Regions from separate parts of the Kitasatospora sp. NPDC058046 genome, predicted to be linked through region 3. Evidence: riboswitches for the same ligand, from Rfam matches in the RefSeq annotation. Region 3 holds a riboswitch; each other region holds the start of a gene.
What was found. A riboswitch is a leader RNA that binds a small molecule or an ion and turns the genes downstream of it on or off. The one in region 3 is predicted to bind cyclic di-AMP.

Region 1 (3,264 bases), on a different contig from region 3:
CTTCCTGACCGGGCTTCACGCGCTCGCCGCCGAGTACGGCGCGCCCGTCACCGACCCGCTGGGCCCGCACCCGCTGCTGGCCGAGGCCGTGCACGTCCGGCTCTCCGAGGCCGGGCTGGCCCGGGCCGACCGCGCCCGGCTGTTCGCCATCGCGACCGCCGCGGACGGCGTGGTGCTGACCACCGTCGGCGGCGAGGACGCGGCCGCCGCGGCCGGCATCACCGGCGTGCTGCTGGCCGCCCGGCTGGCCGTGCCGGTCGTCGCCGCCGCGCTCGACGTGCCCGGCTCGGTGGCCGCGGCCGTCAACCACCTCAAGGACACCGGCTCGCAGCGCCCGGCGCTGGCCCCGCTGGTGATCGGCCCGGAGGCGGACTCCGAGCTGCTCGCCACCGCCGCCGAGGAGACCGGCTGCCCGTCGGCCGCGCCGCTGGGCGCCTACCCGTCGGTCGGCCAGCTGATCGCCTCCACCTACCTGGCCTCGCTGCCCACGCCGTCCCCGGAGGACCTGGCACGGGCCGAGGCGGAGGCGGCGGCCGCCGCCGAGGCCGAGGGGGTCGTGGAGGGCTCCCGTGGCGCCCACGCGGCCGCCGAGGGGCCTGGCGGACGATAAGGACACCGCGCGCGGGTTCGCGCGCACCGAAGGGCCCGGAACGGATCGCGTTCCGGGCCCTTCCGCGTACTTCCCCCACCCCGTCCGTCCCGTACGGGAGCCACCCGGCAATGAAGGGGAATGTCCGTTCTGGCGCTATTTGAAAGGAAATAGGGAGCGCGGATTCACATGCTCCGATCGCGACCGCTCCCCCACCCGCCGGAGTGCGCCACTCCGCGATTCGACGCACCGTCACGCCACTCCTGAGGCGGAGCCAGTTGTCGGCTTCCACAACAGCATTGCCTGAAAACGATCATTTACGATCATGGTGAGTGGCAATTTTGGCAGTTTCCACTAAACCGTGATGCACATCACAGTGGTTTGCAGTTTGAACTTAAGTCTGATTAACGTGCTCCCCGTTCGTGACCACACGAACCCGGTCATCCGCAACGCCGAGTCCTGCCGTCGGATGTCCTGGAAGCGCGAAAACGCACCACGGCAGGAGCGGGGGACCCACAGGTAAGTCGCCCCGGACCGCTCTCCGGAACGGTCCAGGGCTAGGGGTGAAGCCGTGCTCACCGCACGGCCGGGCAACTCCAGCCCGAATCCGACAGCTCACCTCGCAGGCGTGGGAGAGGACCACGTCTTCATGCTGCCCACCAACGGCACCCGTCTGTCCGGCCGTACCCGTCGCGTGATCGCCGCCCTCGGCGTCGCGGGCGTCGGCCTCACCGTCCCCTGCCTCACCACCGGCACCGCCTCGGCCGCCTCCGTCGCCACCTGGGACAAGGTCGCCCAGTGCGAGAGCGGCGGCAACTGGAGCATCAACACCGGCAACGGCTTCTACGGCGGCCTCCAGTTCACCTCCAGCACCTGGTCCGCCTTCGGCGGCACGGCCTACGCGGCCCGCGCCGACCTGGCCACCAAGGACCAGCAGATCGCCGTCGCCGAGAAGGTCCTCGCCTCGCAGGGCCCCGGCGCCTGGCCGGTCTGCTCGGTCCAGGCCGGGCTCACCAAGGGCGGCGCCGCGGCCGCCGTTGACACCTCGGCGGGTTCGACCGCCGCCAAGCCCGCCGCGCCCGCCCAGAGCGCCAAGCCGGCCGCTCCGGCCGCTCCGGCCGCGAAGCCGAGCGCCAAGCCCGCGCAGCCCCAGACCCCCGCCGCCAAGCCCGCCGCGCCCGCCCAGGGCGACGCGCAGGCCTCCACCGACTCCGCCGCCTCCGGCAACCGGAGCGACTGGGTGCAGAAGCGCCAGCAGCAGGCCCAGGGCGGCGACTACACCGTCGTCGAGGGCGACTGGCTGTCCGCGATCGCCGACCAGCACAAGGTGCAGGGCGGCTGGCAGCGGCTGTATGACCTCAACCGCGGCACCCTGACCGAGGGTCCGGACACCATCTACCCGGGCCAGCAGCTGTCCTTCGGCGGCAACGGCCAGGCCCGGGCCGGCCAGTCCTCCGCCGGCACGTCCGGCTCGGACTTCACCTGGTTCGACCGCTCGCAGAAGTCCGGCCAGTCCGCGAACGGCGGTGCCGTGAACGCCCAGCCGACCGCGCAGCCCGAGGCCCCGGCCGCCAAGCCGTCCACCAAGCCGGCCGCGAAGCCCGCCACCAAGCCCGCTCCGCAGCCCCAGGCCCAGACGCAGACCCAGGCGCCGGCCGCGACCGGCAGCATGGCCGCCGCGGTCTCCTTCGCCCAGTCGAAGGTCGGTCAGGCGTACGTCTACGGCGGCACCGGCAACGGCGGCTGGGACTGCTCCGGCCTGACCCAGGCCGCGCTGCGCGCCGCGGGCGTCTCCGTCCCGCGCGTCGCCGCCGACCAGGCCGCCGCCAGCACCCACGTCTCGCTGGACAGCCTCCAGGCGGGCGACCTGCTGTTCTGGTCCAACAACGGCAAGGACTCCGGCGTCTACCACGTCGCGATCTACGTCGGCAACGGCAAGTACGTCGAGGCCGCCAACCCGAGCTCGGGCGTCCGCGAGCAGAGCATCGCCAACTGGGCCCCGGACTTCGCCGGCCGGGTCTGAGGACGGCGCACGGTCCACGGCGCACGGCCGACGGACGGCCGGTAACAGCTGACGGGTAACAGATAACAGCTGACAGCTTTCAACATCTGTCAGCTGTTATCCGTCAGCTGTCGGCCGTCGTCCGAACGCTGACCGCCCACCACCCCCGGGGAGAGTCTGGTCGCTCCTCCCCGGGGGTTCCGGCGTTCCCGGGGCCACGGCGTGCCCGACCGTTCCCGACCGCGGTTCCGCCCCGTTCCGTGGTGGATCGCCGCCCCAGCGGGCATGCTGCTGCTCTGCACCCGAGGAGGAGTCACATGGCCCAGGTCACCGTCACCCTCGACGCGAACCTCGCGATCGACGCGATGATGCTTTCCGGCACCAAGAGCCCCCAGGACGCCGTCGAGCTGGTCCTGCGCGACTACCTGGCCCGCGGCCGCCGCACCGAGACCCGTACCGGCGAGGCCGCCGACGGGCACCGCCTGACCGCCGACCGCCCGACCGCCCAGGAGGGCTGACCCACCCCACGGCCCGCCACGGTCCGCCACGGTCCGGCACGGCCTGCCACGGCCCGCGACGGCCGACCGCGCGCACGCCGACGGGCCCCGGAGAGCGATCGCCCTCCGGGGCCCGTCCGACGGCCGTGGCGGCCGGGGTTCAGCGCGCGCAGGCC
Region 2 (3,264 bases), on a different contig from region 3:
CGCCCGGGTCGGGGCTGGCGGGGGCCGCCTGGGCGCTGCCTCCGGTGGCCGCGCCCAACGCGGTGGCGGCGGCCGCGGTCAGCACCAGCGCCCGGGTGAGCAGTTGGGAACGGCGGTGCACGGGCATGGCGGCAGCGGCTCCAATCCTGCGGCGCGGCCCCCGCCGCCGCACCGGGACGGGCGGCCGTCGAGCGGGAGTCCGGTGGCAGACGTTAGCGAGTCCGGGCAAGCGAGTCCAAACCCCTCCCAACCCGAATATTCACTCCCCAATCGGACATCAGATCGAGCCGCCGGAAAAGCCGCAGGCCCGGCCTCCCCTGGGGGAGACCGGGCCTGGAGACGTCCGAGCGGGGATCAGACCCGCACGATGCCGGTCAGCGGCATGTTGGTGACCGCCTCGTAGCGCACCGACGCGCCCGGCTTGGGCGCGTGCAGCACCTGGCCGTTGCCGGCGTAGATGCCGACGTGGTGGGCGTCGGTGTAGAAGATCAGCAGGTCGCCGGGCTGGGCCTTGGAGAGGTCCGTCCCGAGCCGGGTGCCGGCCGAGGCCTGCGCCTGCGAGGTGCGCGGCAGCGACACGCCGGCCTGGTTGTACGCCCAGACCATCAGACCGGAGCAGTCGAAGGAGCCCGGGCCGGTGGCGCCCCAGACGTACGGGCTGCCGATCTTGGAGGCGGCGGCGGACAGCGCGGCGGCACCGCGCGAGCTGCCGGGGGCCACGTTCACCGGAGCGGTGGTCGTGGGGGCCGAGAGGCTGCCGCGGCTGTTGTCGCGGGAGGCGCGGTCGGCCTGCTGCTGCTGGGCCTGGGCGGCGTCGGCCTTGGCCTTGGCCTCGGCGGCGGCCTTCTCCTCGGCCTGGCGCAGCGCCTGGCGGTCCTGCTCGGTCAGCGTGTTGAGCAGGTCCTGGGCCGCCTTCAGCTTGCCCTGGACCTCGTCCTTGGAGGCCTTCAGCTGCTGGGTGGTCGACTCCAGCTCGGCGAGCTTGCCCTGGGCCTCGTTGCGGTCCTGGTCGAGCTTGCGCTGCTGCTCCTGGAGCTCCTTCAGCTGACCCTTCTGGGTGCTGCCGGCCTGGTTCAGCGCGTCGGCCTGGCTGAGGAAGCTGTCCGGGCTGGAGGAGAACATCAGCTGGACGGTGGGGGATATCCCCCCGTTGCGGTACTGCTCGCCGGCGATCTCGGCGAGGCCGCCCTGGAGCTCGGTGACCTGGGCCTGCTGACGGGCCACCTGGTCCTGCAGGCCGGAGACCTGCTTCTCCAGGTCCTGCTGCTTGGCCTGGGCGGCGTTGTAGTTCTCGGTCGCGACCTCGGCCTGCTCGTTGAGCTGGTCGACCTGCCCCTTGACCTGTTCCTTGGTCGGCTGCGGGTCCGCGTGGGCACCCTGCGCGGAGAGGACGACGGCTGCGGCGGCGACGCCGGTCAGGATCGAGACCCGGGCGCGGCCGGCGGGCTTGGGACGACGATGGGACGCCACGAAGGCGGACTCCTTCTTCCTACGGCCGCCTACCGGGTGAGCTGACGGGTTCGGGCCGGAAGCATGCCCTACGACGCCTCACGGCCGTTCCACCGGCCGACCTGGCGCCGATTCACCCCGGAGGAACGTGGTTCCCCGGCTCCGCTCCGCAGCGCCCCCTACCACTGGGCTCCCCTGTCGGACAGTCGCTTCGACCTGTCCCGCTGCCTTGCGAACTCGACGGTAACCACCGCCGCCACCCTGGCTGGGCGATCGACAGTGCGGTGGTTCGGAGCATGACCCTAGTAACTGAACCGTGATCGGTTCAAATCCTTGTCAGAAAAAAGACAGAAGATTACCCAAGTTCCTTTGTGAAAATGACCGATGGTGACCATTGACGCACACAAGGCTGATCGGTTCTCACCATGTGGTCGTCGAAGGGCCGGAAACCCGAAACGCCACCCCGAACGGGGGTGGCGCTTTTCACAGGCCCCCGCGGGAGCCCCCGGGCGTGTCGGGCCGTCAGACCCGGCGGATGGTGTTGATCGACATCGCGTCGGCCTTCATCACCTTCACCACGTCGCCGGTGTGCGGCGCGTGGACCACCATGCCGTTGCCGATGTACATCCCGACGTGGTGCATGTCGGGGCCGTAGATCACCAGGTCGCCCGGCTGGGCCTGGTCCAGCGAGGGGATCCGGGTGCCGTAGTGGCCCTGCTCCTGCGAGGTGCGCGGCAGCGAGACGCCCGCCTGCCCGTACGCCCAGACCATCAGGCCCGAGCAGTCGAAGGTGGTCGACCCGGTGGCGCCCCACACGTACGGCGAGCCCTGCTTGCTCATCGCCTTGGCCAGCGCCGTGGCCGCGTAGCCGCTGGCCGGCGGCAGGCTGCCGAGGTCGACCCGGTCGCTGCCGCGCGAGGCGCGGTCGTCCTGCGCCTGCTGGGCCCGCAGCGCCGCGCGGTCGGCGGAGCTCAGCGAGTTCAGCAGGTCCTGGGCGGCCTTCAGCTTGGTGTTGACGTCCGACTTGGCCTGGTTCAGGTCCTTGGTGGTGGTGTCCAGCGAGGCGAGGACGGCGGCCGCCTCGGTCTTCTCCTGGTCCAGCCGGCGCTGCTGGTCCAGCAGCCCCTTGAGCGCCTCGGCCTGACTGGTGCTGGCCTGCTGGACGGTGGAGGCCTTGTCCAGGTAGCCGGACGGGTCCGAGGAGAGCATCAGCTGGACGGACGGGTCGATGCCGCCGCTGCGGTACTGCTCGCCCGCCACCTCGGCGAGGCCGCCCTGGAGCTGGGTCATCTGCTCCTGGCCGCGGGCCACCTGGTCCTGCAGCTGGTCGGCCTGCTTGCGCAGCTGGTCGGCCCGCTCCTTGGCGCCGTTGTACTTCTCGGCCGCCTGCTCCTGCTCCTCCTGGAGCTGGTCGATCTGCGCCTTGACGTCCGTCTTGTTCGGCTGCGGCGCGGCGTGCGCGGCCACCTGGGCGGAGAGGGCGACCGCGGTCGCAGCGGCCGCGGTGAGCACGGAGATCCGTGCGCGGCTCGGCTGCTTGGGACGGCGGTGGGAGGCCAAGGGACCGGCTCCTTCTTCCAACGGGCTCACCTGATGGGATGAGATTCCGGAAAATAGGTTTGACGCCAGACCCTAGTGAAGATCTATCCGTTTTGCCACTCCCCCGAAGGCGTGAACTCCGGTCCCCACACTGACTTCACCGGACTCGCACAATGCTCCGAAACAGGCCCTGACCAGGCATCATGCGAACCTCCCCGGGTTCAGGGCCGGGCCAGTCGGTTCAGCAGCAGCACCGACGCCACGGGGCGCGCGCCC
Region 3 (3,264 bases):
GGGGAGCTCCCGGAGGAGGAGCGGCTGGCCGCGTACGAGGCGCTGGCACCGGCCGGCTGGCTGGACGAGCCGGACGAGCAGGGCTGGGGCCCGGGCCGGGTGCTGTCGGTCGGCATGGCCACGGACGGCGCGCGGCGGCTGCTGGAGCAGGGCCTGATGCGGCGCAGCTACCGCAACCTGGCGGAGCTGACCGCGCTGGGGCGGCCGATGCCGGAGGAACTGGCCGGGGACTTCGGGCGGTTCGAGGAGGCGGCGGTCGAGGCGGCGCTCGACCTGTTCGGCGGGTGGACGGTGCCGGGGCTGCCGCGGCTGCTGGTGACGGAGTTCCCGGAGCTGGCGCCGGAGCCGGGCCAGGAGGAGATCGAGGCGTACCTGGCGCAGCTGCCCGCCGAGGAGTGAGACGCCGCGCGGAAGCCCCCGGTCCGGTGCTGGTGCTCCGGGCCGGGGGCTTCGCGCTGGGTCCGCCCGGGCGGGTGCCTCAGGGCGGGTGCGTCAGGGGTTGAGGCCGCGCTGCTGGAGCCAGGGCTCCGGGTCGACCGGGGCGCCGCCGCCGGGGCGGACCTCCATGTGCAGGTGCGGGCCGGTGACGTTGCCGGTCGCGCCGACCTTGCCGATCTGCTGACCGGCGGCGACCTTGCCGGAGCCCTTGGTGATCGCGGAGAGGTGGCAGTACCAGATCTCGGTGCCGTCGGGCAGGGTCTCGACGATCCGGTAGCCGTACGAGCCGGCCCAGCCGGCCGAGGTGATGGTGCCCTGGCCGAGCGCGTGGACCGGGGTGCCGGTGTCGGCGGCGAAGTCCAGGCCGGTGTGCAGGTTGGCCCAGTAGCGGGCGCTCTGGCCGTAGTGGGCGGAGAGCCGGTAGTCCGTCACCGGGAGGGTGAGGGCGGCGGCCTTGGCCCGCTCGGCCTCCTCGGCGGCGCGCTTGGCCTCGGCCTCCTTGGCGGCGGCCTTGGCCTCCGCCTCCTGGGCGGCCTGGAGCCGGGCGGTCTCCTCGGCGGCGGTGCGCTGGCTGTCGGCCTGGTTCTGGATGCGGGCGGCGAGCGCGAGGCCGGGGTCGGCGGAGAGGGCGACCGCCGTCTCGTCCGGGGCCTCGATGGCGGGGGCGGCGGCCGGGGTCGCCGAGGTGAAGCCGGTGGCACCCAGGGTGGCGGCGACGGCGGTGACGCCGAGCAGCGGGGAGGTTCCGCGGGTCTGACGCGGCATCCGGTGGCGGTTGGTCTCGGCCTCCGCGGCGAAGTCCTCCGGGCCGAAGGCCTCGGGGCCGTCCGGACCGGGGTGGTCGAGGAGCTGGGTACCGGCTGCGAAGCCGGCCGGGTGTGCCGGGGTGTGCGTCGACGCCACGGAGGCGCGCTCCTTTCCTTCCTTCGCGCCTACCGGGTTAGCTGACGGGTTCGGAGCAGGAAGGTCTCCTACGGCCGGGCCGGAGCCCCGCCGATTCACCCCAAGGAACGTGGTTCCCCGGCTCCCTGACCTGCCCGGAGGCCGGTCGGTGGGATTAGGCGACGGCGCACGGTGCCGTCTGGGTACGGCGTTGACAACCGCGCTGCGTTATCAAACGTTAATCCTAGGAGGCTCTGATTCCAAGCCATCCGTTCGGAGCAGCCCCGCGGCAGGTGATCGGACGTCAACGAACGGTCCCTCATGCACGGCCCCATCTGAGTACGCCTACTCATGTGCGGCCCGGCCGGGCCGCAGCATCCTGACGCCATGAGCGCACCGATGCAGACCCGCACCACGGCCGCCTACTACCTCCAGGCCGTCCTGTCCTTCGCCCTGTCGGGCACCGCCCTCGCCGTGGGGATCGTCTACCTGCCGGTCGGCGGGTGGACCCGGGCCTTCCTCGGACTCGGCCTCCTCTTCACGGTCAGCTCCGCGTTCACGCTGGCGAAGGTGATCCGGGACCGGCAGGAGTCCAACGACATGGTCACCCGGGTGGACCAGGCCCGGCTGGAGAAGCTGCTCAGCGAGCACGACCCGTTCAAGGTCGAAGGGGTCTGACCACCCCTCCCCCTCTTCTCCGACGCCTCCGACGCCCGACCGCTTGACGGCTAAGGCTATTAGCCTTAGCTTTATGGCTATCGGCAGCAACGCCGATGCCCCGCACCGGCGGCCCGAGGAGGACCCCATGAACGGCACCATCACCCCGAGCACCCAGTACCTCACCGTCCCCGGCGGCCGGATCGCCTACGACGACACCCGGCAGGGCGACGGCACCCCGGTCGTCCTGCTCCCCGGCATGCTCGACAGCCGGGCCGCGTACCGGCACCTGCGCCCGCTGCTCGTCGCCGCCGGCCACCGGGTCGTCACCATGGACCTGCGGGGCTTCGGCGAATCCTCGATCACCTGGGACGACTACGGCCCCGCCGCCCTCGCCGGCGACGTCCTCGCCCTGCTCGACCACCTCGGCATCGAGCGCGCCGTCCTCGCCGGGAACTCGTACACCGGGGCCACCGTCGTCAAGGCCGCCGGGGACGCCCCCGAGCGGGTCGCCGGGATCGTCCTGCTCAACGCCTTCGTCGAGAACCCGCCGCAGGGCGCCCTGATGCGCGGCGCCATGGGCCTGATGGGCGCCGCCCTCGTCCACTGGCCGGCCGCCTGGGGCTTCTACCTGCGCCGGATGGCCTTCCCCGGCGCCAGGCCCGCCGACTTCGACGCGTACGTGGACGGGCTGGTCGCCGCGCTGCGCACCCCGGGCCGGAAGACCGCCACCCGCGGGTACGTCCACGGCGACTCGGCGCCGGTCGGCTGGACGGCCGCGGTGCGGTGCCCGGCCCTGGTCGTCATGGGCAGCAAGGACCCCGACTTCCCGAAGCCGGAGCTGGTCGCCGACCGGCAGGCCGCCGCGCTCGGCGCGCGGAAGGCGATGATCGAGGGGTCCGGGCACTACCCGATGGCCGACAACCCGGCGGCCACCGCGGACGCCCTGCTGCCGTTCCTCGCCGAGCTCGGCTGAGCCCCGCCCGCCCGCTGCCCGCCCCTGCCCGACCTGATCCGTACGGAGAGCCCGAACCCATGCCCCGCGTAGGACTGACCCCCGACCAGGTCGTCGACCACGCCCTCGCCCTCATCGACGAGCAGGGCGCCGAGGCCCTCACCCTGGCCTCCGTCGCCGCCCGGGCCGGGGTCGCCACCCCCTCGCTGTACAAGCACGTCAGCGGCGGCCTCGCCGAACTGCGGCGGCTGATCGCCGTCCGGGTCACCGGGGACCTCGCCGACCGGCTGGCCGAGGCGGCCGTCGGACGCAGCGGGGACGACGCCGTCGCC

Region 1: another riboswitch for cyclic di-AMP. It lies ahead of ACFVU7_RS29150 (transglycosylase family protein); the one in region 3 lies ahead of ACFVU7_RS32175 (M23 family metallopeptidase).
Region 2: another riboswitch for cyclic di-AMP. It lies ahead of ACFVU7_RS01305 (NlpC/P60 family protein); the one in region 3 lies ahead of ACFVU7_RS32175 (M23 family metallopeptidase).

Annotation. Positions count from the first base shown of each region.
Region 1 covers NZ_JBHVRS010000016.1:232,766-236,029, reverse strand. Annotated here, with positions in the region: gene ACFVU7_RS29155 (hypothetical protein) at 1-610, shown strand, start outside; cyclic di-AMP (ydaO/yuaA leader) riboswitch at 1,061-1,231, shown strand; gene ACFVU7_RS29150 (transglycosylase family protein) at 1,218-2,612, shown strand; gene ACFVU7_RS29145 (hypothetical protein) at 2,909-3,109, shown strand; gene ACFVU7_RS29140 (LacI family DNA-binding transcriptional regulator) at 3,249-3,264, opposite strand, start outside.
Region 2 covers NZ_JBHVRS010000001.1:281,231-284,494, forward strand. Annotated here, with positions in the region: gene ACFVU7_RS01300 (C40 family peptidase) at 1-127, opposite strand, end outside; gene ACFVU7_RS01305 (NlpC/P60 family protein) at 355-1,470, opposite strand; cyclic di-AMP (ydaO/yuaA leader) riboswitch at 1,481-1,634, opposite strand; gene ACFVU7_RS01310 (C40 family peptidase) at 1,972-3,009, opposite strand; gene ACFVU7_RS01315 (NYN domain-containing protein) at 3,210-3,264, opposite strand, start outside.
Region 3 covers NZ_JBHVRS010000019.1:197,658-200,921, reverse strand. Annotated here, with positions in the region: gene ACFVU7_RS32180 (hypothetical protein) at 1-399, shown strand, start outside; gene ACFVU7_RS32175 (M23 family metallopeptidase) at 493-1,341, opposite strand; cyclic di-AMP (ydaO/yuaA leader) riboswitch at 1,354-1,512, opposite strand; gene ACFVU7_RS32170 (YiaA/YiaB family inner membrane protein) at 1,708-1,998, shown strand; gene ACFVU7_RS32165 (alpha/beta fold hydrolase) at 2,072-2,953, shown strand; gene ACFVU7_RS32160 (TetR/AcrR family transcriptional regulator) at 3,013-3,264, shown strand, end outside.